Regions from separate parts of the Lysinibacillus sp. YS11 genome, predicted to be linked through region 3. Evidence: predicted binding sites of a transcription regulator. Region 3 holds the regulator's gene; each other region holds the start of a gene.
What was found. Region 3 encodes CtsR, which represses protease genes until heat stress. Its sites were predicted from a motif close to ATGGTCAATAAAGGTCAAACA; they were not measured.
Positions count from the first base shown of each region.

Region 1: a site for CtsR is predicted at 7,277-7,297, ahead of clpP (ATP-dependent Clp endopeptidase proteolytic subunit ClpP). Genes of this name have one in related genera too.
Region 2: a site for CtsR is predicted at 3,328-3,348, ahead of LBYS11_RS03495 (ATP-dependent Clp protease ATP-binding subunit). Genes of this name have one in related genera too.

Region 1 is NZ_CP026007.1:3,755,752-3,766,015, reverse strand. Features, by position in the region: gene LBYS11_RS18905 (tetratricopeptide repeat protein) at 1-1,336, shown strand, start outside; gene trxB (thioredoxin-disulfide reductase) at 1,499-2,443, shown strand; gene LBYS11_RS18895 (NUDIX hydrolase) at 2,792-3,259, shown strand; gene rapZ (RNase adapter RapZ) at 3,269-4,162, shown strand; gene yvcK (gluconeogenesis factor YvcK family protein) at 4,167-5,162, shown strand; gene whiA (DNA-binding protein WhiA) at 5,228-6,175, shown strand; gene LBYS11_RS18875 (HPr family phosphocarrier protein) at 6,288-6,545, shown strand; gene clpP (ATP-dependent Clp endopeptidase proteolytic subunit ClpP) at 6,600-7,190, opposite strand; tRNA gene LBYS11_RS18865 (tRNA-Arg) at 7,499-7,573, shown strand; gene LBYS11_RS18860 (basic amino acid ABC transporter substrate-binding protein) at 8,072-8,869, shown strand; gene LBYS11_RS18855 (amino acid ABC transporter permease) at 8,956-9,666, shown strand; gene LBYS11_RS18850 (amino acid ABC transporter ATP-binding protein) at 9,663-10,264, shown strand, end outside.
Region 2 is NZ_CP026007.1:757,347-767,610, reverse strand. Features, by position in the region: gene LBYS11_RS03505 (beta-ketoacyl-ACP synthase III) at 1-427, opposite strand, end outside; gene LBYS11_RS03500 (YjzD family protein) at 893-1,087, shown strand; gene LBYS11_RS03495 (ATP-dependent Clp protease ATP-binding subunit) at 1,137-3,263, opposite strand; gene LBYS11_RS03490 (Crp/Fnr family transcriptional regulator) at 3,532-4,218, shown strand; gene LBYS11_RS03485 (metal-sulfur cluster assembly factor) at 4,279-4,587, opposite strand; gene LBYS11_RS03480 (prolyl oligopeptidase family serine peptidase) at 4,641-5,405, opposite strand; gene LBYS11_RS03475 (Cof-type HAD-IIB family hydrolase) at 5,527-6,336, shown strand; gene LBYS11_RS03470 (DegV family protein) at 6,479-7,336, shown strand; gene LBYS11_RS03465 (alpha-amylase family glycosyl hydrolase) at 7,387-8,853, opposite strand; gene LBYS11_RS03460 (YisL family protein) at 9,038-9,406, opposite strand; gene LBYS11_RS03455 (fumarylacetoacetate hydrolase family protein) at 9,607-10,264, opposite strand, start outside.
Region 3 is NZ_CP026007.1:4,453,010-4,463,273, forward strand. Features, by position in the region: gene LBYS11_RS22365 (ATP-dependent Clp protease ATP-binding subunit) at 1-342, opposite strand, end outside; gene LBYS11_RS22370 (protein-arginine kinase McsB) at 332-1,441, opposite strand; gene LBYS11_RS22375 (UvrB/UvrC motif-containing protein) at 1,438-1,980, opposite strand; gene LBYS11_RS22380 (CtsR family transcriptional regulator) at 1,994-2,464, opposite strand; gene LBYS11_RS22385 (DUF4870 domain-containing protein) at 2,732-3,037, opposite strand; gene LBYS11_RS22390 (class I SAM-dependent methyltransferase) at 3,163-3,846, shown strand; gene corA (magnesium/cobalt transporter CorA) at 3,879-4,841, shown strand; gene LBYS11_RS22400 (hypothetical protein) at 4,886-5,095, opposite strand; partial or broken gene LBYS11_RS24160 (protoglobin domain-containing protein) at 5,381-5,926, shown strand; gene LBYS11_RS24165 (methyl-accepting chemotaxis protein) at 6,047-6,691, shown strand; gene LBYS11_RS22410 (acyl-CoA thioesterase) at 6,729-7,208, opposite strand; gene LBYS11_RS22415 (aldehyde dehydrogenase family protein) at 7,278-8,705, opposite strand; gene LBYS11_RS22420 (DUF4003 family protein) at 8,749-9,717, opposite strand; gene LBYS11_RS24060 (hypothetical protein) at 9,877-10,002, shown strand; gene LBYS11_RS22425 (DUF779 domain-containing protein) at 10,155-10,264, opposite strand, start outside.

The DNA.
Region 1 (10,264 bases), 700 kb from region 3:
AGAGTTAGAAGGTCAACGTTTTGAGGAAGCGTATGACCTACTTCGTCGCGCCTATCAAATTGATCCAGATAATCCAGAAATCATATTTTACATGGCAGAAGTATCAGGGTGTGTAGGCATCATGCATGATGCAAAACGCTTTGCAGAAGAATATTTAAAGCTAGAACCTGAGGGTGCTTATGCCGATGAAGCAGCAGAAATATTAGAGTTTGTCGCTTTTGAGCAAGATGATTTTGAAGAGCTTGAAGGCTCTGGTGAGGATTTATATCGTCAGGAGCAAGCTCGTCGTTGTATGGAAAAGGGAGATTTTCCTGAAGCTATTACTATTTTAGAAGATTTAATTGAAGATCGACCAGCATTTTGGTCAGCCTATAATAATCTAGCACTCGCTTATTTTTATGTTGGAGAAGAAGAGCAAGCAAAGGCTCTCTTGCATACAGTGCTACGTGAAAATAAGGGCAATCTACATGCATTATGCAATTTAACGGTAATTGCGTATTATGAAAAAAATGAAGATGATTTACAAGAACTGTTAAATGTTCTTGTTAAAATTCAACCTTATACTTGGGAGCACCGTTATAAACTTGGTGCTACCTTAGCCTTAATCGGCCAATATGAATTAGCCTATAAATGGTTGCGTAGCATGCAAAAGAGAGGCTATGTAGGAGATGCAGGATTTTACTTTTGGCTGTCACATGCTGCTTATTTCTCAGGACATGAGGAGATTTCGAAAAGTGCGTGGGACCAGCTTCTAGAGCTAGACCCAGACAAAGAGGGCTTCGAACCTTGGCGCCAACAAGAAAATGAATTTGGACTTGATGCATTGGAGCATGATCGTGATTTTATTGTTGAAAAATTAGAGAGCACTTATACGAGTGAGCGCATTTTTGGTTTATTTTTACTGAAAGGTACAGCGCATAAGCAAGAAATTATCGCCCATCCGAAATGGATTAATATTGAACAATTAGGCTCTTTTGAAAAATTGTTTTTAGCTTATGCACTTGGACATGAATTTGATAAGAAAAATAAAGTAGAAGCAAGCTTTTTACGATCAGTACAGGTCTCAGAAATTTTATTAGAACAATATGGAAAGCTATCATCATTAATTGTACCGCTGTTTCAAATGTGGTTTGTGCTATGTGAACAAGCTTTAATAGAAAATTATCGTTTTACAAATCCAACAGCAATTGCAGGAGCAAATGATTATTTATTCAGATCTTCACAAATGCTTAAAGTGACAAAAAAGGAAATTGCGCAGCAATATGGCGTTTCTGTATCTACTTTATCAAAGTATATTGACGAAATCTTAACGTTTTTGCCAAACAGTCATGATTAATGTGTGAGCAACATAGTTGAATAACTTTATACTTTCACATACGATGAACATACTAACGCTATCACCAATTTTTCCTTAGCGTCATTGATCTTCTTCTATAGATGACGTTATATGTATTGGTTGAATGAAGATAAAAAGTATTCTGTTTAGGGGGAAGTATTTATGTCGGAAGAAAAAATTTATGATGTAGTAATTATTGGTGCAGGTCCTGCTGGGATGACTGCCGCTGTTTATACATCTCGTGCAAATTTGTCTACTTTAATGATTGAACGTGGCATTCCTGGTGGACAAATGGCAAACACTGAAGAAGTAGAAAACTACCCAGGTTTTGAGACAATTTTAGGACCAGAGCTTTCTACAAAAATGTTTGAGCATGCTAAAAAATTTGGTGCTGAATATGCCTATGGTGATGTAACGGAAATCATCGATGGAGAAGAATATAAAACAATTAAATCAGGTGCAAAAGAATATAAAACACGTGCCATTATTATCACCACTGGTGCTGAGTATAAAAAAATGGGTGTGCCTGGTGAAAAAGAGCTTGGTGGCCGTGGTGTCAGCTACTGTGCAGTATGTGATGGAGCATTCTTTAAACAAAAAAATCTAGTTGTCGTAGGTGGCGGAGATTCAGCTGTTGAAGAGGGTGTTTATTTAACTCGCTTTGCTGATAAAGTGACAATTGTCCACCGTCGTGATAAATTACGTGCACAAAAAATTCTCCAAGATCGTGCCTTTGCCAATGAAAAAATTGATTTCATTTGGAATGCAACTGTAAAAGAAATCAATGAAGCGAATGGTAAAGTTGGCAGTGTAACACTACAATCAACTGTCGATGGTACAGAATCTGAATTTGCTACAGATGGTGTTTTCGTCTATATAGGTATGCTTCCTTTAACGAAACCATTTGAGTCATTAGGTATTTTAAATGAGGCTGGCTATATTTTGACAAATGAAACGATGGAAACAAAAATCCCAGGTATCTTTGCAGCTGGAGATGTTCGTGAAAAATCACTTCGTCAAATTGTAACAGCAACTGGTGATGGAAGTATTGCCGCGCAAGCTGTTCAACATTATGTAGAAGAGCTATTAGAGAAAATTAATGCCTAATAGGGCTATTTTAAGGAAAAAAATACAATTTTAATGTGGTTTTAATATTGCTGTAACTTGAATGACATATAAAAGGTGTATGATTAAAAATGTAATTAGCAATCCCCCTTTTATTTTGTTTAGTAGGTTGTTTCCGCCTCCAATAGGTGGGAGCAACCTACTTTTTTATGTGTAAAAAATCAAATAATAATATCACGATAAACGTAAATTTCGCCCAAGATGAAATGGTTATCTTTGAATAGAACTAAATTGTTAATTGTCTGCGTACAAGAGTTGTAAATGAGGACAAAACTTACAAGGTCTTGTTATAATGAAGAGTAGAATGCAAAAGTGATTAGAGGTGTGCCTATGCAAAGAATTGCAAATTTAATTGCCGTAAAAGACGGTAAAGTATTATTACTTCAGAAACCAAGACGAGGCTGGTATGTAGCTCCAGGAGGGAAAATGGAGAGTGGCGAGTCAATCTTCGAGGCTGCTATTCGAGAGTTTCAAGAAGAGACAAACGTCATACCTTTACATGTTCATTTAAAGGGTGTTTATACGATGATCATTAAAGAAAACAATGACGTAGTGGATGAATGGATGCTCTATACATTTGTTGCAAAGGATGTAGATGGAGTACCATTCGAAGAAACAAGAGAAGGCAAACTTGCATGGCACCCAGTAGAGGATTTAGCACATTTGCCAATGGCTGAAGGAGATCGAACTAATTTACAATTTGCTGTTTCGCAATCAGGCATTCAGTATGGCACGTTTGACTATACAACGAATTTTGAATTACTTCATCAGAAAATACAAATTTCAAAAGAACAATAAAGGAGTTGCATGACAGTGGTGGTTGAAGGCCAACAAAGTACACATGAATTGGTTATTATTACAGGAATGTCTGGGGCTGGGAAAACAGTAGCTATTCAAAGCTTTGAGGATTTAGGGTATTACTGTATTGATAATTTACCACCTGCGTTGCTTACAACTTTTTTAACCTTATTAAGAGATTCTGGTAAAAACAGTACCCGGATTGCAGCAGTAATGGATATGCGCGGAGGCGACTTTTTTGATGCTCTAATTGGCGCATTAGACCATATACTAAAAGAAGGCGATATTGTTGCTCGTATTTTATTTTTAGATGCAGATGATGCCACATTAGTCAGACGGTATAAAGAAACGAGACGTGCACATCCATTAGCAGTGAATGGTTTACCTCTAGATGGAATTAAACAGGAACGAGTACTTTTATCTGAAGTAAAGGGTCGTGCCAATTTTGTTTATAACACATCTAACATGAAACCAAAGCAATTACGTGAAAAAATCGTAAAAGAATTTGCAAGTGAGGCAGATACTATTTTTACCGTTAACATTATGTCCTTTGGCTTTAAACATGGTATGCCGATTGATGCGGACTTAGTGTTTGATGTTCGTTTTCTTAAAAACCCATACTATGTGGAGGAGCTACGTCCAAAAACGGGTCTTCAAACAGAGGTATCTTCTTATGTGTTAGCGTTGGAAGATACGCAAATCCTTATACAAAAACTGACGGATTTATTAGACTTTATGATTCCTCTCTATCGACAAGAAGGTAAATCACAGCTTGTTATTGCTTTTGGTTGTACTGGGGGTCAGCATCGCTCAGTGACATTAGCAGAATTTTTTGGTGCATATTTTGCGGGCAAGGAAAATACGGTTATTACGCATCGTGATATTAATCGTAGAAAGGAATGAGTGAATGGGGAAAAAGCAAACAAAGCTTGTGGTAATTGGTGGTGGCACAGGGCTCTCCACGTTACTTCGCGGTCTGAAGCATCACCCATTTGATATTACTGCTATTGTAACAGTAGCAGATGATGGTGGATCTTCAGGTCGTTTACGTGATGATTACGATATCCCACCGCCTGGTGATGTACGCAATGTGATTGCAGCATTATCAGATATTGAGCCCCTTGTAGAGCAAATGTTTCAATACCGTTTTTCGGCATCTGAAGACTTACGAGGTCACTCCTTAGGGAATTTAATGCTTACAGCCCTTACTGATATTACTGGTGATTTCAATCATGCTATCAGTGAGATGGGAAAGGTTTTAAAAGTTCATGGTCGAGTTATTCCAGCAGCTAATAAAAAAATCACCCTACATGCTGTGCTTGAGGACGGTTCAATTATCGAGGGAGAATCAAAAATCCCGACAGCGACGAAACGCATTAATCGCGTTTTTTTAGTACCTGAAAATGTGCAACCGTTGCCAGAAGCTATTCGTGCAATACTTCGTGCAGATTATATTTTAATAGGACCAGGAAGCTTATATACAAGTATTATTCCAAATTTGCTTGTTAAGGAAATAGGTGAAGCAGTTGTTAAGGCTAAAGGAAGAAAAATATATGTTTGTAATTTAATGACACAAAAGGGTGAAACCATTTCTTATACAGCAGGCGATCATGTAACAGCCATACATAAGCATGTTGGCCATGATTTTATCGATTCCATCTTAGTAAATGATGAAGAACTCCCTAACCCTGTAAAAGAACTGTATAAAGAAGAAAGAGCGGAACCAGTAACATTTGACGTAGCAAAGCTTGAAAGTATGGGTTTAGAAGTTATCAAACGAGACATTGCTACAATTCGACCTGATGGAACGGTTCGACATAATGCTACAAATGTTGCAGAGTGGCTGGTAGATTATGCTGATATTTACCATCAAAAAGTAAGAGGACCAATAATAGAAACATAATGGCTTTATTGTATATGGTAAGATGAACATATACATAGAAATCATGATTGAAAGGGGGGCGTGATATGTCTTTTGCTTCTGAAACAAAAAAAGAATTGACACAAATAGAAGCGGACAATCATTGTATGAAAGCAGAAGTTTCTGCCCTAATTCGTATGAATGGTTCATTATCCTTTGCAAATAAACAACTAAGCTTAGACGTGCAAACCGAAAACGCTGCAATTGCCAGAAGACTATATACGATTATGAAAAAATTGTATCCGTACAATGTTGAATTACTTGTTCGTAAGAAAATGCGATTGAAAAAAAATAATGTGTATATATGCCGTGTAAGAGAAGGAGCGCGTGAGCTATTAATTGATTTAGAAATCATCTCAGACGACTTTCAATTTAACCATACTATCTCAAGAAAGCTCATTCAAAAGAGCGGCCAAAAAAGAGCTTATTTAAGAGGAGCCTTTTTAGCAGGAGGTTCCGTCAATAATCCAGAAACATCGGCTTATCATTTAGAGGTTTATTCTTTATATAAAGAACATGGTGAGGCATTAATGGATTTAATGAATGAATTTGAACTCAATGCCAAAACAATTGAACGTAAAAAAGGCTTTGTAACTTACTTAAAAGAAGCAGAAAAAATTTCAGATTTCCTTAATATTGTTGGAGCGCATCAGGCTATGATGAAATTTGAAGATGTTCGGATTTTGCGAGATATGCGTAATAGTGTCAACCGTATTGTGAACTGTGAAACTGCCAATTTAAATAAAACCATTGGAGCAGCATTACGGCAGGTTGAGAATATTCGATTTATTGAAAATTCAATTGGTCTTGATCAACTACCGGAGAAGCTTCGTGAAATAGCACGTCTCCGTGTTGAATACCAAGATGTGACATTAAAAGAGCTTGGTGAAATGGTATCTAGTGGAACGGTTAGTAAATCAGGTGTTAACCATCGATTGAGAAAAATTGATGAGATTGCGGATGCATTAAGGCGTGGTGAAAAAATAGGTGGTTAAGTTATCATACTTTTCAGGTATGAATGTCATGCTAATCGCTTATTGTTCTTTTGCCAGTAAGTAAGGTAAGATAAAACTAATAGACGAACGGTAGTGAAGGGGAGTTTTGAGAATGATTGAGAGAAGAGTCCAGGTTAAATTAAAATTAGGACTACAAGCTAGACAAGCAGCACTATTTGTGCAAGAAGCAAATCGTTTTAGTGCTGATATCTTTCTAGAAAAAGATGAGAAAAAAGTAAATGCCAAATCCATTATGGGTGTTATGAGCTTAGCAGTTGCTAAAGGTACCGAAGTGACTTTAAGCAGTGAAGGTAACGATGCTGAGCAAGCGGTTACAGCATTGGCAACAATTATTGAAAATGAAGATTAACATTCATTAAATACAAAAGGCATCACAGAGCAATTCTGTGATGCCTTCTATTTTTTATTTATTATCGCTACGGTGCATAATATGATCGATTAAACCGTATTCTTTTGCACGTTCAGCAGTCATGAAGTTATCACGATCTGTGTCTCTTGCAATGACTTCAAGTGGTTGACCAGTGCGTTCAGATAAAATGCCATTTAATTTCTCACGTAAGAATAGAATACGTTTAGCAGCAATTTCAATTTCTGTCGCTTGACCTTGTGCACCACCTAGTGGTTGGTGAATCATGACTTCAGCATTTGGTAAGGCAAAACGTTTACCGGGTTCTCCAGCTGCAAGTAGGAAAGCACCCATTGATGCAGCCATACCAATACAAATTGTTTGTACCTGTGGTTTAATGATTTGCATTGTGTCATAGATAGCCATACCAGCCGTAATGGATCCGCCAGGTGAGTTAATATAAAGAGAGATATCTTTATCTGGATCTTCTGCTTGTAGGAAAAGAAGCTGAGCGACAATGGAGTTAGCAACATTGTCATCAATAGCACTTCCTAAAAGGATAATACGGTCTTTAAGTAGACGTGAATAAATGTCATATGCACGCTCACCACGACTAGTTTGTTCAATAACTGTAGGAATTAAATTCATGTTAAATCCTCCTTAAAAAGCTAAATTCGAATACCTTTGCTGAAAATTTTCCTTTGTATTTCAGCTGTATCCTTATCATACACATTATAGTCAGGGAAGGTCAAATATTAACCCTGCTAAAGTGAAATTAAAAAAATAAATTGTTTTTGCATTCTATGGTTGAATTATATAGGATAGGCTTGTATAATGATTAAGGTTATAAGGTTTAAAGTACAGGACACTATTTTGCAGGTATGCTTCAAAAATGAGGGTTATCTACATCATGCTTTTCGTAAGCCTAGAGTGAGTACTTTTTTTTTGTGTCTTTTGCCCTCGTGGTGTAATGGATAACACGTAAGATTCCGGTTCTTGCACTGGGGGTTCGATTCCCTCCGAGGGCGCCATTTTACTGATCAATTGATATACTGTTATAGCTCATCTCCTAATAAGTAGTTTAGCAGCCTGCTTACTGGAGATCGAGAGGAAGAATAAAGGGAATACTGTCCTAGTTGGCATTATTCCCCTATTTATTCCTTTCAAACCTTCAAAAAAGCAACAACTCCAAATTATTTTTTAGTGAACATACTGTACGTGAGACTAGTAATAGTCGAAAAAAAAGAATCCTATCTGAGGGGATTCTTTTTTTTGCCTAAATTTATCGAAATTTGGCATGGTTCTTATTGTATATATATTAGTTTTAGGTTAATTTTCTTGTTATTTATACATGTTTTTTCAAATTATATGAATTTATTATAAATTTATATGAAAAAATATTTAATTTTATGCGAAAAGTTGTTGTCTAAATACTATAATGTTAATATAATTGACCTAATAGTCTAACATTTCCGAATTGCGAAAAATAATACGTAATTCGGAAAATTATCGAACTAGGGGGAAATACAATGAAAAAAACAGGTTGGATGTTACTGATGATTATTGCAGCTTTAACATTAGCACTTGCAGGTTGTGGTACAAAAGATGATGCATCTTCAGGTAGCTCATCTTCAGAAGATGGTGGAGATGGCAAAAAAGTTTACAAAGTAGGTACTGAGGCAACTTTTGCACCATTTGAATCTGTTGACGATTCAGGGAAAATTGTAGGGATTGATGTCGATATTCTACAAGCTATCGCAGATGAGATGGACTTTGAGGTTGAGTGGAATAATATTGGATGGGAGCCAGTGTTCCAAACAATTAAGAACGGTGAAACAGATATCGGTGCTTCTGGAATCACAATTACGGAAGAGCGTAAAGAATCATTTGATTTTACAGAACCGTATTATGAGTCTCAGTTATTAATTGTTGTGAAAGAAGATTCAAAGATTAAATCTCTTGATGAATTAAAAGATAAAAAAGTATCTGTACAAATCAATGCAACTGGTCATATGGCAGCGAAAAAGCTACAAGGGGAAGCAAGTACAAATATTATGGCTTTTGAAAGTCAGCCAATCGCTATCCAAGAGATGCTAAATGGTAATGTTGATGCAGCTATCGGAGATAATGCAGTAGTTTATGAATATATCAAAGCTCACCCAGATCAAAAACTAAAAGTAATTGAAGATGATGCATTCGAAAAAGAATACTATGGCTTCATGGTTCAAAAAGGGAATAAAGAATTGCTAGATAAATTAAACGAAGGTCTTAAAAAGATTAAAGAAAACGGTAAATTAAAAGAAATTACAGGCATTGATTTTCAATAAAAATGAATGAAATGATGCTACTAACATAGTAACTTTGCTAACAGCTCATTTATTAATTGTAATTTAAAGGGGAATGGGGTTTTCGGATGGACATCTTTGACTTACGCTGGGACATTGTCTGGAACTACCGAGATATGTTTATACGAGGTATTGGCGTAACACTTATTTTGACACTTAGTGGTTATTTTGGCGGTATTCTATTAGGACTATTTTTAGGCCTTGGAAAATTATCGAGTAAAAAATGGATTTATTGGCCATCTAAACTATATATCGATTTATTCCGTGGAACACCGATGCTTGTACAAATCTTGTTAATTCACTTAGCAGTTATTCCAACAATTTTTGGTCATTCTTTAGGTTATATGGTATCAGGGATTACAGCGCTTATTTTAAACTGTGCTGCTTATAATGCGGAAATTTTCCGTGCAGGGATTCAAAGTATTGCAAAAGGGCAAATGGAGGCTGCTCGCTCTCTTGGATTAACGCATAACCAAGCGATGCGTAAGGTCATTTTACCTCAAGCATTTAGACGTATGATTCCGCCATTGGGCAATGAATTTATTGCATTATTAAAAGATTCTTCACTCGTAACTGTAATTGCAGCACCAGATATTTTATACGCTAGTAAGGTCGTAGCTGGTGCAAGCTTCCGCTTCTGGGAACCGTATATCGTTGCAGCATTATTATATTTAGTGTTGACATATGGTGTAACGAAGATTGTAGCATTTATCGAGAAACGATTTAGCAATAGCTATGTCCCTCGTAAAGCTAAGGTAGAAGGGCGGGAAGCTAGATGATAAAAATTGAAAACCTACACAAATACTTTGGCAAGCTTGAAGTATTAAAAGGAATCGATTATGAAATTCAAGAAAAACAAGTTGTCTGTGTTATTGGGCCGTCTGGTTCAGGAAAAAGTACATTTCTCCGTTGCATCAATATGTTAGAAGAAGTAACGGATGGTGCTATTTATATTGAAAATGTAAAAATTAATGATCCTAAAACGAATATCAATGAAATTCGCGCTGAAGTGGGTATGGTGTTTCAACAATTTAACTTATTCCCGCATATGACGGTTATCGATAATGTCACGATGGCACCTATGCAAATTCGTAAAATGAATCGTACAGACGCAGAAGCTTTAGGACATGAGCTATTAAAAAAGGTCGGGCTCGACAGCAAGGCCTATAATTATCCTGAGCAGCTATCAGGTGGTCAGCAACAACGTGTGGCGATTGCTCGTGCCTTAGCAATGAAGCCAAAAGCTATTTTATTTGACGAGCCAACTTCAGCACTTGACCCTGAAATGGTAAAAGAGGTGCTAGATGTTATGAAAAATCTAGCAGCTGAAGGGATGACAATGGTAGTTGTGACACATGAAATGGGCTTTGCTCGTGA
Region 2 (10,264 bases), 890 kb from region 3:
ACAGCTTTTCAACACCTACTACTAAGACATATTTATAAGCATTTGCTTCAACAAAGTGCTTTGCTGTCACTAAACTATATATAAATCCTGCACATGCTGCTGCTTGATCCATTGCTGCAGCATTTACTGCTCCGATTTGTTCCTGAATCATACAAGCTACACTTGGAAAAGTTTGATCCTGTGTGACAGTTGCTACAAGAATTAAACCAATTTCCTCAGGCGTAATACCCGCATTTGCAATAGCTTCTTTTGCAGCAGCTACTGCCAAATCTGAAGTTTCCTGATCATCTGCCGCAAAATGACGTTCTTCAATGCCTGTTCGAGTACGAATCCATTCATCAGAAGTATCCATGATTTTTTCCAAATCAAAATTTGTAACGACCTTCTCAGGAACATATTTGCCTATTCCTATAATACCAGCGTTCATATAGCAACCCCTCAGCTTTCTTACTATCAATTATTAGTAACTGGTCATAATTATAACGCATATAAAAGGAATGACGCAAGATGATTTAAAATTTATGCGGCTAAGGGTAGTGTTCTTTGAATATAGAAGTGAAGAATTTTATGGAATGAGGTTATTCTGTTTAGAGTTTTATCTATCGTACTTTGTTGAGCTTGTTCATTATTTTTCAAAGCACCTTGCATCATGTATGAGCGGTGTTCTTCCCTTTTGGAGCACTTTTCACCCGCTTAGGAGCGCATTCCCCTATTTCAGAGCTGTTCCTAAATACTTTACATTACTAAACATAAAATACTAAATCTCATATTTGTTGTGACAAAATCGCCATGTTTCACATAAATGGTTCATTTTTTTTTGATTTATGTTATGATATGATAATGAATATGAGTAAAACCTTATGATGAAAAAAGTTCGGTTGAGGTGAAATTAATGCAATATATCGTAACGTTCATATGGTCATTCCTACTAGTTTCTATGTTAAACTACGTAGTCAGCTCTGTACTTGGTGTACCATTTGATTTCAAAACTGGGGCAATCGTTTCTGTTGTATTCTCCATCCTTATCTTTATTATTGGAGCAATCATTCCAAACGACCCTACACCAGAAGCTGCAGACCATCATTAATTCAGCTAGAAAAAACCTGTTCAGCTTCATGCCGAACAGGTTTTTTCTGTTATTTTTCCACAACACATTGACCCTCATGCATTTTCACATGCAACGTCTCCCCTGGTAAAACTTCTCCGCGTAATAGTTCTTTAGCAACGGCTGTTTCGATATGTCGCTGTACAAAGCGTTTTAGTGGTCTTGCTCCAAATTGGGCATCTGCACCTTGCTCTACTACCCAATCAATGACTTCTTGCTCGACAGATAAAGTAATTTCTTGCTCTGCGACACGTTTAATCAATTGCTCCACATACTTCCAGGCAATCGCAGTAAAATGTTTAGTAGATAATGCATGGAAGAAGATGATATCATCCATTCTGTTTAATAGCTCAGGTTTAAAATGTTGTCGTAGGGCTGACATGACTAAGTCCTCCACAGCCGCATCATTTTCCTTTGCCTCCATTAAATAACTTGATCCGATATTCGAAGTTAAAATGACTACTGTATTTGTAAAATTCACCATTCGTCCCTGACTATCTGTAATGCGCCCATCATCTAAAATTTGCAATAAAATGTTCGCCACATCAGGATGAGCTTTTTCAATCTCGTCTAGTAGCACCACAGAATAAGGATTTCGGCGAACTGCTTCCGTTAGTTGTCCACCTTCCTCATAGCCCACATAGCCTGGAGGAGCCCCAACAAGTCGAGACACACTATGTTTCTCCATGTATTCACTCATATCAATCCGAATAAAGTGATCTTCTGAATCAAATAACTGTGCAGCAAGTGCCTTGGCAAGTTCTGTTTTACCTACACCAGTTGGACCTAAAAATAAAAAGCTACCAATAGGTCGGTGTGGATCTTTGATACCTGCACGTGCACGCCATACCGCTTCTGTCACTAATTGAACTGCTGTATCTTGTCCAACCACACGTTCATGTAATGTATCCTTTAAACGTAATAGTTTTTCACGCTCACCCTCTACTAATTTTGTTACAGGGATTCCTGTCCAACGTGAAACAATTGCAGCGATTTCATCTGCTGTTACCTCTTCACGTAAAATACGAGATTCTGCACCGTTCTCTAATTCCTTTTCAAGTACCTGAATGTCTTTTTCAAGTGTTGGAATTTTACCATGACGTAATTCAGCAGCTTTATTTAGATCATATTTACTTTCTGCCTCATCTAGATCACGACGATATTTATCCAATGTTTCACGTTTTTTCTGAATATCGTGTAGTTTTTCTTTTTCTGCTTCCCATTGTTGTCGCATGCCCTTAGATGATTCTTTTAACTTAGTTAATTCTTCGCGTAATTGCTCCAGACGTTTTTTACTTGCCTCGTCCTTTTCCTTACGCAATGCCTGTTCCTCAATTTCAAGCTGCATAATACGACGTGTGACTGCGTCTAATTCCTGTGGCATTGAATCAATTTCTGTACGAATCATTGCACAAGCCTCATCAATTAAATCAATGGCCTTATCAGGTAAAAATCGTTCTGTAATATAGCGATTGGATAGTTCTGCTGCCGCAACAATTGCTCTGTCATGAATACGTACTGCGTGATGTAATTCAAAGCGTTCCTTTAAACCACGTAAAATGGATACCGTATCCTCTATAGATGGCTCACGTACTAGTACTTGCTGGAATCGACGTTCTAAGGCAGGATCCTTTTCAATGTACATACGATATTCGTCTAAGGTAGTAGCACCAATACAGTGTAATTCACCACGTGCTAGCATAGGTTTTAGCATATTTCCTGCATCCATAGCGCCATCTGTTTTTCCTGCACCTACGATCGTATGAATTTCATCAATAAATAGAATGATTTGTCCTTCTGATTCTTTTACTTCTTTTAGCACACCTTTTAAGCGTTCTTCAAATTGTCCACGATAACTTGCACCAGCGATTAACGCACTCATATCTAATTCATATAATACACATTCTTTCAAGCCTTCTGGTACATCACCTTTAACAATACGCTGTGCTAAACCTTCCACAATTGCGGTTTTACCAACTCCCGGTTCACCGATTAATACAGGATTATTTTTTGTTTTACGTGTTAGAATACGAATTACATTTCGAATTTCTTCATCACGCCCGATAACAGGATCCATCTTGCCATTTTTTACTTCTTCAATTAAATTGCGTCCAAATTGTTCTAATGGTTTTTTATTGTCTGTTTGTTGAAATTGCATAGCTAGCACTCCTTTTATTCATATTTCTCATTATTTATATACCCATTCTTATTCACTAGAAAAAAGTTTGACCTTTTTTGACTAACTTTATTTTACATCACTCGACAATGCTTAGCAAAGAAATCGCCCTAAAATTTTTTCACTAATTATGGAAGTTTACGTTATAATAATGGTATGTTTCTATGTTTTAGTATCGAAATCCACTATCCTTTTGTAATAATCGCCATTTATTACAAAAAGAAAGCGATGTGTTGGAGATATGGTTTTAATGGATAATATGTTTGAAAAAATTAAAGATCTTTTTCAAAACCACGGTGTTTTTATCAAAGTGAATAAAGGAAATAAAATTTTTCTAGAGGGTGAACGGGCAAAAGAAATTTATTACATCCAATCAGGTGTTATTTCGATTAGCCAAGAATCCGAGACGGGTAAGGAATTAACCATTCGTATTTGTGGCCCTGACAGCATAATAGGAGAAGGTTCGTTATTTTGTAATCTCGTCTATAATTCGATGACTGCCAAAGTTTTAGAACCCTCTACGTTGTATGTTTTGAGTCGTAAATCTTTGGAGCATTTACTAGAAGAGCAGCCGACAGTTATGGTGGAATACATGAAGTGGCTACAAACAGAAAACTTAAAGCATCAGAGTCGTTTGCGCGATTTAGTGTTAAACGGAAAAAAAGGTGCTCTATTTTCAACGCTCATTCGGCTGTCCAATACGTATGGTAAACCTGTAGAAAATGACTCGATTTTTATTGATTTTCAGCTAACAAATACAGAAATTGCAAATCTGTGTGCGACAAGTCGGGAAATGATTAATCGTATGCTGAATGATTTAAAAAAACATGAGATTATCACTTTTGATAAAGGATTTATTACCATTCATGATTTACAATTTTTAAAAAATGAAATTGCCTGTGAAAATTGTCCATTACAAATATGCCGTATCGATTAGTTTCGTTACAAGCAAAAACCCTGCTTATTTTTCAATAAGCAGGGTTTTAAATAAGCCATTTTAACGTACGCCCAATGCCATTTTGGCATAGCGTGACATTTTATCTTTCGACCAAGGTGGATTCCATACAATATTAACATTTGTACTTTTCACTTCTGGAAGTTCACCTAACGCCGTATTCACTTGATCCACAATGACTGGACCAAGTGGGCAGCCCATAGATGTTAGTGTCATCGTAACAGTTGCAACACCTTCATCATCTAAATCCACATCATATACTAAACCTAAGTTGACAATATCAATGCCAAGCTCAGGATCAATTACGTTTTCTAAAGCACCTAACATGCTATCTTTCATATCCTGATCCATTCGTATTTCTCCTTCCATCATAGTGTTAACCTTATCATAGCAGATGCACCCTATTATGCCAAATGCTGTGCAAGCCATGCTGTAGCTGCTAGCATACCGTCACGTGGTACAGCATGTCCAGCCCGTTTGTTAACCATGAACTTTAAATATTCAGGGTTTGCTTCATAGTATTCCCGTAATGTTTCATAAAATTTATACGTTTCATGAAAAGGAACTGTTTTATCTAATTCTCCATGCCAAAAGAATACAGGGCGGCCCGCGAATTTTTCTGGTGTTAAACTGACATCATATTTAGCAAGGGCTTCATTAATTTTTTCAACGTCTTCCTCTGACATCGGCCAGTTAACTCCGCTTTTAGCAAATTGTTGCAATTGGTATTCACCCAATTTTATAAAACCAGGTGCACCCATGCATATTGCAGCTGTTTGTATCCAATCATAAAGTTTCAGACAGCCTGATGTCACGATGCCACCCATTGAAGTGCCTCCTATGCCAATTTTATGACTAGCTAATAAATTTTTATTCTTTAATTCATCATATAATTGTTGTACTTCATGAATAGAATTTAAAACAATGTCCCAAAAATTTAAATTCATTTGCATTTCCGTTAGGCCTTCGCTACGCTCACCATGAAATTTTGCATCTGGCAATAGGACACGCACCCCTTTATGCACCAATTGGTATGCATAGTGTAAGTTATGTTCTTTTGCACTCATAAAGCCATGCAAAAAAATGACTACCGGGGTTTCTTCATTCATATTGTCTGTATGTATATGTAATAAAGGAATATTTCCCCACACTTCTTTTTCTACAAACATTATTGTCACTCCCAACTATTCTCTCATCTTTATGTTAGCAAACTTTTTTCACTGTGACAAAATTTTGACGAATGTAAGACAAAGAGATACTATTCAAACTATAGGAAAGGGGCAACGAGCTATGAAACCGCATTTAATCGTATTAGACTTAGATGGAACTTTATTAACAGATCAACAGCAAATTTCTGCAAAAACGAAAAAAACATTATTGCAGGCTAAGGAACAAGGGCATCAAGTGATGATTGCGACAGGACGTCCTTACCGAGCAAGTACTATTTATTATCAAGAACTTGGGCTCACTACACCCATTGTTAATTTTAATGGCGCATATGTGCATCATCCTAAAAATGTCTCTTGGCAACATATGCACACACCAATTGATTTAAGTGTCGTACATGATGTCGTTGATTCTATTAACAGTTATGAATACGAAAATATTATCGCTGAGGTAAAAGATGAAGTTTATGTTCACACAGAGGACGATCGTATCTTAAATATCTTTAATATGGGTAACCCAAAAATTACACTTGGCGATTTATACACACACCTCTTGGAAAATCCTACAAGTTTGCTGATTCAGGCAAATGAAGCCAATTCGGTTATTATACGTGATCATTTACAGGCAGTGCATGCTGAAGTCATTGAACATCGTCGATGGGGCGCGCCACTTCATATTATTGAAATTGTGCGTCGCGGCTTAAATAAAGCTGTGGGTATTGCACATGTGGCAAAAGATTTAGGTATTCCTCGTGAGCGCATCATCGCATTTGGTGATGAAGACAATGATTTAGAAATGATCGAATATGCTGGACTTGGTGTAGCGATGGGGAACGGTATTTCAAGTCTTAAAAACATTGCCAATGAAATTACGACAACGAATAATGATGATGGAATTGCAAAAATACTCATTGAACGCTTGAAATTATCATAGTTAAGTAGTAAGTTCAAGTTAACATTCCATTTTTACCAGTTTAACTTTATTCAGTGGTACCCCTTCCATTTATCTAAAGTGAGTATCTACTGAATAAAGTTAAAAAGCTTTAAAAGTAAGTTGAAATTAGGGGGACAAGAGAATGAAGATTTTTACGGATAGTGGATGTGATCTACCAAAATCTTACTATGAAGAAAATGATGTCGTGCTACTCCCTTTACGAGTGCAATTGAACAACAAAGAATATGAAGATGTGATTTCAATTGATTCCAAAGAGATCTATGATGCAATACGCCAAGGTGCTCAGCCAAAAACATCACAAGTGTCACCTGAGCTCTTTTTGAAGCATTTTGAGGAGCTAGCCAAAAATGATGAAGAAGGTATTTATATCGCTTTTTCATCAGAATTATCAGGCACATATAGTACTGCTCAAATGATTCGCAATCAGGTACTTGAGCAGTATCCTTCCTTAAAACTAGTCATTATCGACTCTAAATGCGCATCACTAGGCCATGGCCTTGTCGTGGAAGAAGCTGTACGACTGCGAAATATAGGAGTATCCTTAGAAGACATGGCCTCTAAAATAAACACCCTTGCACCTCAGGTCGAGCATTTATTTACTGTAGAAGACTTAGATTACCTTGCAAAAGGTGGTCGTGTATCAAAAGCTAGTGCATTTTTAGGTGGCCTTCTTAGTATTAAGCCTATTTTAAATGTAGAAGATGGCAAACTTGTACCGATTGAAAAGTCACGCGGTCGAAAAAAAGCACTTAATCGTATGTTAGATTTAATGCAGGAGCGTGGTGGCAGCTTTACAAATAAAATCGTAGGTATTAGCCATAGTGACGACGCTGCCTTTGCGAATGAAGCAAAAGCCTCTATCCAGGAGCGTTTTTCACCTCAAGCTGTGCAAATTACCATGATAGGTTCCGCGATCGGCTCACATGTCGGACCTGGGACTATTGCAATTTTCTTCACAAATAAAAACTTTGAAGGCTAATAAAAAGCATGCTAGGATGGCTCCTGGCATGCTTTTTTGTCGTGTTATTATTATTGGACGTCTTGCTCCTGACGACGAACTTTCCCTCGTTTAATGATGATGACAACAAAGCCAATAAAGATCACCCATACTAAGCCAAGAGCCACCATATAAGGAGTGTTTAAGCCTTCATCATTGCGAACTTGATAAATTTCAACCATTTCTCGGTCTAAAATAACAGGATAGACTTCTTTTTCATTTATGCGAACTTTTTCCTCATGTAAAATACCGTTCAGCATTTTCCCTTCACCAAGTTGTTCAGGTGTTAAGTCGACGCGTTGTGTTTTACCAGTATTATTAACCATGATTACCCACTTTTCTTCGTCAGAAGAACGTGTAAAGACAAGAAGGCCATTTTCATTTGTAATGACTTCAAAATCACCATTACGTAAAGTAGCTGATTGATTACGTAAAGATTGAACATTTTTAATATAATCTATCAGTTCCTCGTCTGTTTTAAAGTTATAAAGCTGGTGTGTATCTGGTTTTGCTTCCCCATTCATAGCAATTTCTGTCCCGTATTGTACGACAGGAATTCCTGGTAGCATAAATAAAGCACCCATCGCCATTTTTAAGCGGGTAGGTGGGAACATATTTTCATTAGCAGAGTCAAATGTAAAACGATGAGTTTCAAGTGAATCCACCATAATTTGTGTCGGTTTTTCTCCTGCGAAGGGTTCCATTAATTTAGAAGAATCCATATCCACGTTTTTAAATATATTACGATAGATATCTGCCGTTACAGGTGAGAAAGTTGCATCAAAGTCAGCATCGCTTTCTTCATTTGCTATCACATAAAGTGATGTTTTTGTCTCTTTTAATGCAGCTATTACTGCATTGATAAACGCTGTATCAGCCCCTGCGATATTTGTTAAACGAATACCACCGATGTCATATGTAGAAACAAATTCAGTTACTGCTTGAATAAGTGCTTCTTGCACATCCTTATTCGATAAATCCCACTGTACTTGTCCATTATTGGTAGATGCAATCCAATCCGCTTTCGATGCATCCTTTGCCCACTCATGATTTGGACTCACATTTGTAAGTGGAAAATCCACCATAATGGACATATTTTTAGCTTTGTAGGCCTCTACAGTACTTTGGAATTCTTCCGTTGTTCCAAAATGACGTTCTATTGTAGTATAGCTTGTGGGCATTGATCCATCATACTTCTCTGTAGAAAAAATAGGCCCAATGGAAACAATTGTATAGCCCATCTCACCGATAAATTTCAGTTTATCCTGTAAACCTGTAAAATCGCCCCCCGCAAATTTCGAAGGGTCCTGCGTATTTGTATCAAAATCGTTTGTGCCCGAGCCATTAAAGAAACGGTCAACGAGTAAATCATAGATGCTTTCTTCTGCTATTGTTCTAGTCGCTGATTCATCCGCATGTGCTACTGGTATAGTACTTACTAATGAAGTTGCTAATAAAAGTGATGCAGCCGTCGCACTTATCCACTTCTTAAATTTCACTGTTATTCCCTCTCTTTCAAACCAATCAACGTCATTTTACCAAATAACTCTGTCACGTCGCTATCTTTTCCAAAGATTTTGCGTAAAAGCGAAATGAATTACGACAAAAAGGTGTCAATTCCGTCTTCCGTTTTCGTTTACAAAATAAAAGCCGTGAAGCAACTACTTCACGACTTTTAAATCATTATGCTAAGAAATCTTGACCCATTGGCAGTTTAAATCCTAGGAACAAAGTGATTAATAGGAATACTGCAAATAAAATCCAAAACATAGCTGTTGGTTTATTTTTCTTTTGACGTACTAATACCATTTCCATCATGCCAATTACAAGTATGCCACCTAAGAACTTAAATCCGTAAAGCATACCTTTACCATAGTCCATTGCCTCGATAAATAATGCCCCACCTGTGATGATTATTAGTACATAAAACAGACGTAATGTCATATGTAAGCCTTTTGATTGCTTGCCCATTAGTGCCGCAATTAAAAAGATGACAATACCTACTACCCACGTAGTAATATGCAAATGCGTTTGGCTAGTTAAAAAACTCATGTTTGTCCCCCTCATTCTTTTTCTATCAAACTCTATCCTACCATGCGATGGAAAGGGTTTCAAATATTACAATAGTGTTCACATAATTTACATCATTTAAAACTTGGAATCCTTGCATGTCATAGTTTTTACATCTGTTACTATGCCTTAAAGCAGTAAAAAATCCGCGGAGTATAGACTCACGCGGATTGATATCATCATTATTCAAAATGGTTGACTAAAGTACCAATTCCTTGAATAGACACTTTTACTGTATCTCCAGCTTTTAAGAATTGTGGCGGGTTCATCCCTTTGCCAACACCAGCTGGCGTACCTGTTAAAATCACATCTCCTGGCTCTAATGTTACATGCTGAGATAGGATGGATACTAACGTTTCAACAGAGAACATCATATCTTTCGTAGAGCCATTTTGACGTACTTCATCATTGACCTTTGTCACTACTGTTAAGTCTTGTGGATTTGGGATCTCATCCTTTGTCACAAGGTATGGTCCAAGAGGGCAAGTACCGTCCAAGCTTTTACCCAAGAAGAATTGTTTATGTTTCTCTTGTAAATCACGAGCTGTTACATCATTGGCAATAGTATAACCAAATACATAATCAAACGCTAAGTTTTTAGGAATGTTTTTGCCTCGTTTACCAATAACGATAGCTAGCTCACCTTCATAATCCATTTTTGAAGAAAGATCTGCATGTATGGAAATTGTTTGTCCATCTGCAGCAATTGCAGTTGGTGATTTTGTGAATACCATTAAATCCGTTGGTGCTGCCTCTGCACCCATTTCCTTTGCATGTTCATCATAGTTTTTACCAATACACATAATATTTTTAGGTGTACGTGGAATTGGTGAAAGCCAT
Region 3 (10,264 bases):
TATAAGCGCCAATAATAGATGCTCTGTACCGATATAGGAGTGACCTAGTTTACGTGACTCATCAACAGATAATTCAATTACTTTTTTAGCTCTTGGTGTATAATGAACGATTGGACCGACATCTTCTTTGCCTTTACCAACTAATTCTTCAATGCCAGCTTCAATCATTTGAGGACTAATATCAATGGCTTCTAACGCTTTCGCAGCAATACCGCCGCCTTCACGTATAAGCCCTAATAGAATATGCTCTGTACCGATAGATTCGTGCTTCCAACGAATAGCCTCTTCCTGAGCAAGCTGTAATACTTTTTGCGCGCGTTGTGTAAAACGATTAAACATCATATAAATCCTCTCCTTTTTCCCCATTTATAGGCTTATTCGCATGTTCTTGAGATAATGTCTCACGAAGCATCTCCGCTCGTACACGATCCCGCTCAGCAGGTGGTAATGCCTCACCTGCATAGTGCTGTAAAAAACCTGGTTGCATACTAACAACACATTCATTTAAGGTCGTTGTTTGTATACCATCAATCAATTGTAAATCTACTCCTAAACGAACATTAGATAGGCAAGTAGCAGCTTCCTCACTTGTTAAAATTCTTGCATGTGTAAGGGTACCTAAAGCTCGATATACGCGATCTTCTAGCGCAAGCTCTGCCTTTTCCATTAATTTACCTCTTGCATGCCGCTCTTTTTGAATAATCTTTTCAGCGACACTTTGTATATCTGCTAAAATATCTTCCTCTGTCTTCCCAAGTGTAATTTGGTTAGACACTTGATAAACATTCCCTAAATTTTCGCTTCCTTCACCATATATACCTCTTACAGTCATTCCTAAGCGTGTCATGGCATTTATAATTTGATTCATTTGCCCAGTTAATGTAAGAGCGGGTAAATGCATCATGACGGATGCTCGTAGACCCGTACCAATATTCGTTGGACAGCTTGTTAAATAACCAAAAGTATCTCGAAAAGCATACGGTAATACTTTCTCTAGGATACGATCAATCTTATTTGCTTGTTCATAAGCACTTTGAAGTTGAAAACTTGCTGTCATACATTGAATGCGTAAATGATCCTCTTCATTCACCATAATGCTAACGGATTCGTCTTCAGAGAGTAGTATAGAGCCCACTTGCTCTTTTTTAGCCAGTTGCGGGCTAATCAAATGCTTTTCTACAAGAATTTGACGCTGTAAAGGGGTTAAATCCTTTATAGCAAAATAAGCATAATCATTTTGAAGAGTTGGGCTATCGCTGACAGCATGTGTAACGGCCTGTTCCACTTGCAGTGCCTCATTTTCTGAAAACGCTAATGGAAAACGATAGCCATCTAAATTTCGTGCAAGGCGGATCCGTGTACTAATGACGATATCTGAGTAATCATCTTTGATATGCATCCAAGTTGGTGTCGCACGCTCTAAAAATGATTCAATCATCATGTCACATCACCACCTTCAAATTGTAGATGCTTCTCTAGCTCTTTAACTTCATCACGTAGCTTCGCCGCTTCTTCAAACTGTTCTTCATCTACGGCGGATTTCATACGCTTGCGGATATCTTCTATTTGCTTTTTAATAACATACACATTACTGCGAGCACCAGGCATTTTTCCAATGTGTTGGGGACCTGCCTGAATACGATTAAAAAGCTTTGGCAAATGATCTCCAAATGTGTCATAACAGCTTGGGCACCCGAATTTTCCTTCTTTTAAAAATTGCTTATACGAAAATCCACATTGTGGGCATGTTTGCTGTTGTGGTTGTACCTGTTGTTTTTCCCCCACCTTTTGCCATGTAGGAGAGCCAAACCAGTTAGACAATAACTGTTGAATAGATACTGGCTCTTGTTTAAACTCTGCATGAAATGGATGGAATTGTGAGGCGCAGACGTCACAATAATGATGCTCTACTTTTTGCCCACTTTGAACTTGTGTTACTGTAACTGTCGCATTACGTTGTTTACAATGTTCGCATATCATTTCCATCACCTCACTATTTTTGTTGTTCATATTTTATTGTTGTCAGCATTGCTCGCAATATTTTTGATCGAATGACATCTCTTAATGGGAGATGCAAGTCGATCGTGGAGCGATCAATTGCTGCTAACATTAATTTCGCTTCTCGCTTGGAAATTACCTGCTCATCAATGAGTCGATAAACCAAATCTTCTGCCATTGTTTGTGATGCCCCACCTTCAATTTGCCTGAGAACATCGTCGATTAGATCAATCTGTGAATTCGCGCGGACACGTAAAATTCGAATGTATCCACCACCACCACGTTTGCTCTCAACAAGGTAACCCCGCTCGGCAGTAAATCTTGTATTAATAACATAATTTATTTGTGATGGTACACATTGAAATTTATCAGCGATTTCACTACGTTTAATTTCAATATGCCCTTCCCCACCTAATTCAAGCACTTGCTTTAAGTAACCCTCTATGATGTCTGATATATTACGCATTTTAGGAATACACCTCGCTTGCTTCACTGACTTTGACTATCTTTGACTTTCTTTGAGTATATTATACAAAACGCTTGAAAAAAATTGCAATGATTTCGCCCATAGAAAAGTGGAAAGTCTAGAAAAAGGCTTTTTAAGAGCCGAAAAGAGCCCTTTTTCGATCATTTGTTTACGGTTTAATAATTTCCTTATACACCTAATGTACCCTTATTCGTCATAGAAAAAACGCAAGCATATGCAACTAGCATATACTTGCGTCTATGAAAATTATACCCAGCGACCAACAATTGGATAACGCCAAGGTTCATCAGACAATGCTTTTACGATACCGATGATCGGTACCACAAATACCATAATGCCGAAAATGATTAAAAATGGTAAGCCAATAAGGACAAAGCTTAAACCAACAGAGATAGCAATTAAAACACCCATGACAATTTGGAATAGCAGTGCTTGAATAGAAATTGCCTTTACTTCCTCATCCGAACTAATTAAAAAGAAAATAATGGGCACTAACCATGGCGCAAAAAATGCACTTGCGTGTATGATTACTTTAGACCATTTAGTCTCCATATATATCAACCCTTTCTTTGAACTTTATTCTATGTTTTATGTACTACTATTTACGGAACTATACCCGCAATAGTTTCACATTAAGAAAGATTTTTTAAAATTTTTTTGAAAGGCTGTGAGGAGCGTTGGAATTTAACAACACATTAGCAAATGAATATGAAAAGGGTATTCGCCGTACATTGCCTAGTTATGATGCCATGCTACGTTTAATACAAACTTTTTATCATTCTAGGCTATCAGAAAATGCTAACATGCTAGTCGTGGGAGCAGGAAGTGGCAATGAAATTATACAGCTTGCAGAAGGAAGACCTCACTGGTCATTCACTGGCATTGATCCATCAGAATCCATGCTTACTATAGCTAAAGAGCGTTTACTCACTCTTCCTAATGATATGTCATTCCATCAGGCTACAATACTTGATGCTTCGCTGCCCTCTACTCAGTATGATGCGGCAAGTTGTGTTCTCGTCTTGCATTTTATTCATGATTATAAAGAAAAGCTCGAAACAATAACAGAAATAGCAAGACATTTGAAACCTGGAGCACCATTTGTCCTTGTTTCAAAATATGGTCAGCTAGGCTCTTTAGAAACAGAACTACAATTTGATTTATGGCGTTCTTATTGGCTACAGCATACTAGACTTTCTTTATCCGATGTAGCAGAGATGGAAAAATCCATTCGTTCCCTTTCTTTTATGAGTGAAGAAGAAATTTTAATACTTTTACAAAGTGCAGGTTTTACTAAACCTTCTAGATTTTTTGCCACTACTTTGTTCGGTGGTTGGGTATGCTTTAAAGAGGAGCGCTAACATTTTGTAGTAAATAATTTGAGGTGAAAACCGTGATAAGCACCATTGGCATTACAAAGCAACAACAATTGTTAAAGGATTTTCCATTAGAAGAGATACATCAGCAAGAATTTGAATGGTATTGGGTTGATTTTAATTGTCCTACAGCCGAGGAGGAATCATTGTTGGATACATTTTTCCACTTTCACCCTCTCGCTATTGAAGATTGCTTAATGAGGTTGCAGCGTCCTAAGCTCGATTTTTATGATGATTTTCATTTCTTTGTCATTCATCGGGTAAACGAAGAGACGTTAGCTGCGGAGGAGGTTAATATTTTTGCCTCCAATAAATTCATCATAACCTTCCATAAAAATCCTGTCCCTGAGATAGAGAAGGTGCAAAAGATGCTGGAAACCCAACCGAAGAATTGGGAGCGAGGTACTGTATACCTAACGTATCAAACTATCGATAAAATTGTTGATAGTTATTTTCCACTCGTTTACAAAATTGAAGATCATCTAAATGCTTTAGAAGGTGAACTTACATACCAAAGTAATGTAAATGCCATGAAAATTGTCTTCGAGTTCCGTAGTGACTTGCTTGACTTAAGACGTACTATTTTACCAATGCGTGATCTTTTATATCGCATTCTCAATTCTTACCGTTTCTCACTAAAAAAATCGGAGAGAGCTTATTTTGGAGATATCTACGACCATCTACTTAAGCTAACAGAGATGGTTGAATCTAATCGAGAGCTTACAGCAGACATGCGGGATAGTTATATGGCTATGAGTTCTAGCCGAATGAATGGCATTATGATGACTTTAACAATTGTATCAACTATCTTTATACCACTTACCTTCATTGCTGGTGTGTATGGGATGAATTTCGATAACATGCCTGAACTACATGGGCAATACAGCTATTTTATTGTACTTGGGATTATGATAATTATCGTTATCTTTATGTTGGCTGTCTTTAAACATAAAGGCTGGTTTAAACTGTTTAAACCATAAAAAGACTGCTCGTTTTAATGAAAACGAGCAGTTTTTTTAATCTATTAATACGGTCCTCTGTCATCAATCTTATTATCACCCTGCTGTGGAAATAAAAAGTAGGCTAATACCCCTGATCCCAAAGCTGCACATATGGTAATTAATAATTGCTCAACATCTGGTACCTCAGCATGATAGTTTCGTAGCATATAAACAGAACCAATGGCAACAATCACCATGACAGGAATAACAAATTTAAAACGTTTTTTCTCCATACCACCCCTCCTTCCATTTTTTATTTTCGTACGATTTTTAGATTGCTAAACAGTTCGTATTTTACAGGTTTCCTATTTTAAATTCAAATTTACATCGCTTCACCATTTGGACTAACAATAAAGTAAAAAAATAAAGAAATATCCAATTTTTTAACCAAATATTCAGCAAATAATAGTAAAATAGATTTAATCCCATTTATTTATTAAATATACAAACCTAACAAATTTCAAAAGTGCTTATTTACTTACAATTTATTATGGATATTAAGAATGGAGCAAATAATAATGAGTTGGTTTTCAAAAAATAGTAGTTCTAGCTACGCAATTACATTAACACCTGAAAATTTTAAGAGCGGTGTACAGTTAGATGTATTGAACCACCCCAATCTTCAAAAACAATTACAACTTTTAAATTTAACACTTGAGGATTTAGCTATCATTAAGCAGCTACAGCCTTTAGCTAAAGACTTAATTCCTGAAATGGTGGAGAAATTTTATGCAGCCATTAGTTTGAGCCAAGATTTACTTGATATTATTAATAGAACATCACATATTGATCGTTTGAAAATCACGTTACATAAACATTTAAGTGACATTTTTGAAAGTCATATTAATGATGCCTACATTGCTGAACGAAAAGCCATTGCTGAGGCTCACGTTCGAATTGGCTTGCAGTCAAAGTGGTATATTGCCTCATTCCAGTCACTCACTACTACTTTTGCAAACTTTGTGAACGAGGTGGATATTTCTAAAACAGATGCTATTCGTGCTATAAACGCTTTTTGTAAAATCATTAATTTTGAGCAACAACTCGTGATTGAGGCATATGAAAAAGAGGAAGAACGTATTCGCTCAGCAGCAGATGCAACAAAAAATTCCCTTGTAACGACGATCCAAAGTACTGCAGAAGAGCTTAATGCCATTAGTGAAGAAACAGCCGCATCATTATTAGTGATTTCCTCACAAACAGATGATATTGCTGTAGCAACCAAGCAAGGATTGAACTTCGTAGCAGATACACAAGAAAAATCAAGACGAGGCCAACAGCAATTGAAAGAACAAAATGATTTAATCCAAGTTATTTTGCAAAGTGTCAATGGTCTTGAGGTAACGATGAACCAACTACGTACCTCTTCACAAAAAATTTCTGAAATCGTTGGGCTAGTTACAGGCATTGCTGATCAAACCAATTTATTAGCATTAAATGCTTCTATTGAGGCTGCACGAGCTGGAGAACATGGGAAAGGCTTTGCAGTAGTGGCTGAGGAAGTTCGTAAACTTGCGGAGGAAACAAAAAATGCAGTCCAAAATGTTTCTCACCTTATTAAGGAAACAGAAAGTAATATTACGACTATGGCTAATTCAGTTACTAATGTTGATCAAAAAATTCAACATAGTGTCAATACACAAGAAAGTTTATCCAAGTCATTTAATGATATTGCTGATGCAGTTTCTGGCATTCAGCAGCAATACGTAAATACATCTAGAGATATTTCAGCTATATCTAATTTAATCACTGAATTATCGCAAGGTGCTACACTAGTCTCTTCTTCTTCCGACTCGCTCATTAATGTTGTCAATGAACTAAATATGTAAAATAAAAAAGGGAACTCATTTGGAGTTCCCTTTTTCCTTAATGCGGCAATGCACGTTTTTGTTTACGGTGCTCTCGTCTTGCTGGCCCAGTTTCAAATAAACGCTTCTCTTCATCTGTTTCAGGATAGATTGAGGGAACTGGTACGGGTTTCCCTTCCTCATTTACTGCAACCATTGTGACAAATGATTCTGTCGTTAATTTTTCCTCGCCAGTCTCAATATTGCGAGAAACAACGCGAACATAAACCTCCATTGAAGAACGTCCTGTAGACGAAACAATACTCTCGATTTCAAGAATATCTCCTACATGTGCAGCGGATAAAAAATCAACCGAGTCAATAGAAGCTGTCACTACAAGGCCTTTCGCATGTTTCATTGCTGTAATAGCAGCAATTTCATCAATATAAGCTAACACTCTTCCACCGAAAATAGAATTGTGATTATTTGTGTCTGGGGGTAATACGAGACGCGATTGAACCGTACGTGATTGGCTCATGGGTACAGCGTTGTTTGGCATAATTCTTGCAACTTCCCTTCTCATGTTGTTCTTTCGTCATCGTATCGCAGAAAAAGAGCTGATGCAAATTTAGAACGATTTTTTCATCGAAATAAATTTCATATCAGTCATTTCTTCTATAGCCCACTTAATTCCTTCACGTCCATAACCACTCATCTTTACTCCACCATATGGCATGTTATCTACTCGGAATGTCGGAATATCATTAATAATGACAGCACCAGCCTGTAATTCATCTGCTGCATATAAAGCATCTGACAATATATTCGTGTAAATACCTGCATTTAGGCCAAGGTCCGACTCATTTACAAGTCGAATTGCGTCGTCTAATGTTTCATATGAAACAATTGAGACGATTGGTGCGAATGTTTCCTGACAAACAATTTTCATATCAGCTGACACATTCGTCATAACTGTTGGCGTTAAAGTACGTTCAGTAAATACGCCTCCAGTTGCAATCATAGCCCCCTGTTCTTGTGCCTCCTCAATCCATTCCCTAATACGTTCCACTTCATTTGGATTTATCATGGCACTAACATCTGTTGTCTTCTCTAATGGATCTCCTACTATAAGCTTTTCTGTTTCTGCAACAAATGCTTTAGTAAATTCATCAATAATAGAGGAATGCACATATATACGTTGTAACGAAATGCATACTTGTCCAGCAAAGTTAAAAGCACCGCTTACACAACGACTGATAATTTTATTTATTGGCGTAGATGGTTCGACAATTACTGCAGCATTAGAACCCAGCTCTAAAGTTACTTTACGTAAGCCTACTTTTTCTTTAATCTTCAAACCAACCTTACCACTACCTGTAAAGGTTACTTTTTTGACATATGGATGTGTGACAAGCGTATCACTAAGCTCACCCCCACTTCCTGTCACAATTTGTAATGCCCCATCGGGTAATCCTGCATCTCGGAAAATTTCTGCCATAACGATAGCACTTAGTGGCGTTTGTGTTGCTGGCTTTAATACAACTGTATTGCCCACTGCAAACGCTGGGCCTAACTTGTGTGCCACTAAATTGAACGGAAAATTAAATGGCGTAATGGCTGATATTACACCTAAAGGTTCTCTTTTTGTCCAGCCTATTCGATCTCCTGCTCCAGGGGCTGCATCCATTGGAACCGTCTCACCTTTTGCCTGTTTAGCTCCTTCAGCTGCAAATTGATAGGTTGCGATTGTACGGTCAATTTCAGCTAAACCTGCAACAATAGGTTTTCCAGCCTCTAAGGCTAAAATCTCTGCAAGTTCTTCTTTTCTTTGTCGCATTATATCAACGACTTTATATAATATTTCGGCACGTTCGTAGGCTGTTGTCTTTTTAAACGATTGGAATGCCTGCTGCGCACCTTCGATAGCTTTCTCTACATCTTGAATAGATGCTTTAGCTACATGAGCAATAACCTCACCGCTATATGGAGAAGCTAGCTCATAGCTTTCCTCTGCATCATGCCACTGACCATTAATCCAAAGTTTTGTATCCTTCATCCTTCAAATGCACCTCCAAATAATCATGTTCTTCTTTATTCTATCACGAAGAACTTGAACTAGACGCAATGGCAGCTGCACTAACCGCTGCAATCATTGCTGCTTGCTGTGCTTGGATTAATAGCTCAATAGAAGACATAATGGTCATGGACAAAGACTTTTGTACCTTTGCCATATCATAAATAGCAAATTGTACAGCCATAAAGAGCACAAATTCACGATGCCACTTTAATAACTTCATGTCTTTTAATTCATGGTATAAATCAATCAACCCTTGAAGTTGTGCTTTATCCAGATTAAGTATGGCTAAAAAGCCAAGTAAAGGATAATGCATAGCCTTGACTTTAACGTTTTGCTTTTTGAGCCCATCACGAAGGGTTACAACATCGGGTACTAGCTGACCATCAAATTTGGGTGATAAAAATGTTAATACCTGTGAAAGCCATTGGAGCTCATTGCCAGCATTAAAATTATATGTTCTTAGTTCTTTATAGTATCGATTCATGGTATCCGCGCGCAATTCAACATCATCAGATGGACTGCTTAATAATATGGCATAAGGAATGTCCTCATATGAGGTTAAAAATGGATGATGTTTACGTATAGCATCAAATAAGGCTCTTGCCACCTGTGCATGCGTCTTTTTATCCTGTTCATCCTCCGTCAAGAATTGTGCTCCGATATAGCTAAAATTGCCGCTTCTGAATTTCGCTTCCTTTAAGATGCTTACATTTGTAAGTAAATTCTTCACTGCCTTTTCTGCATCATCTTGCTCCATGAGGTTGGCAGCAATACTATATCCAACGGTTGTCCGTAAAGGAGACAGCCATGAAGATTGCTTCTTCATCTCTTGTAAAACATTTTTATACTTCGTTGCATCAAAGGTTTTTCCTGAGGCTACAAATGTACTAGCAATAGCTAACACAATTTTACGGTCCACCGTCCAGCCTGCAGCCTTTGATACCTCCTCTACTGTATTGGCAAATTCATTTTCAATCATCACATAATCCATATTTATCACACTCCTTTACCCGTTTTACGTAACATAATGTGAGAAAGATTCACCCTCTTTGTAACAATTAACATAAAAAGTAAACATAATTTAATGTATGTTACTTACTTTATTTGATTTAATAGAAAATATTAACAACCTATAAAGGAGGTATGGCCGATGTTAGCAAAAACCACAAAGAAACTATTATTTACCATGACCTTAAAGGATCGATTAAATCTATTCCTTTTCCTAAAAAATTCATCCAATAATATCGCTTTACATACTCTTTTCCATAAAAATTAATATCAAAACACTTGAACGCCAAAAATCAATATTCATCATTCCTATAAGAAAAGAGTCATGTGTCCTAAAGCCTCCCTTTCCATACAATAACTTTTCTACTTCCAGACAAAAAAACAGCGGCAGAAAAACTGTGCCGCTGTACAGATAACTTGTTAAATTAACCCTAGCTCTTGCAGTTCTTCAGAGTTGAAGGCTCTTGACCTTGTTAGGAAACGTTTTCCTTCTACGCCCTCGAGTGAAAACATGCCGCCTCTGCCGTCCA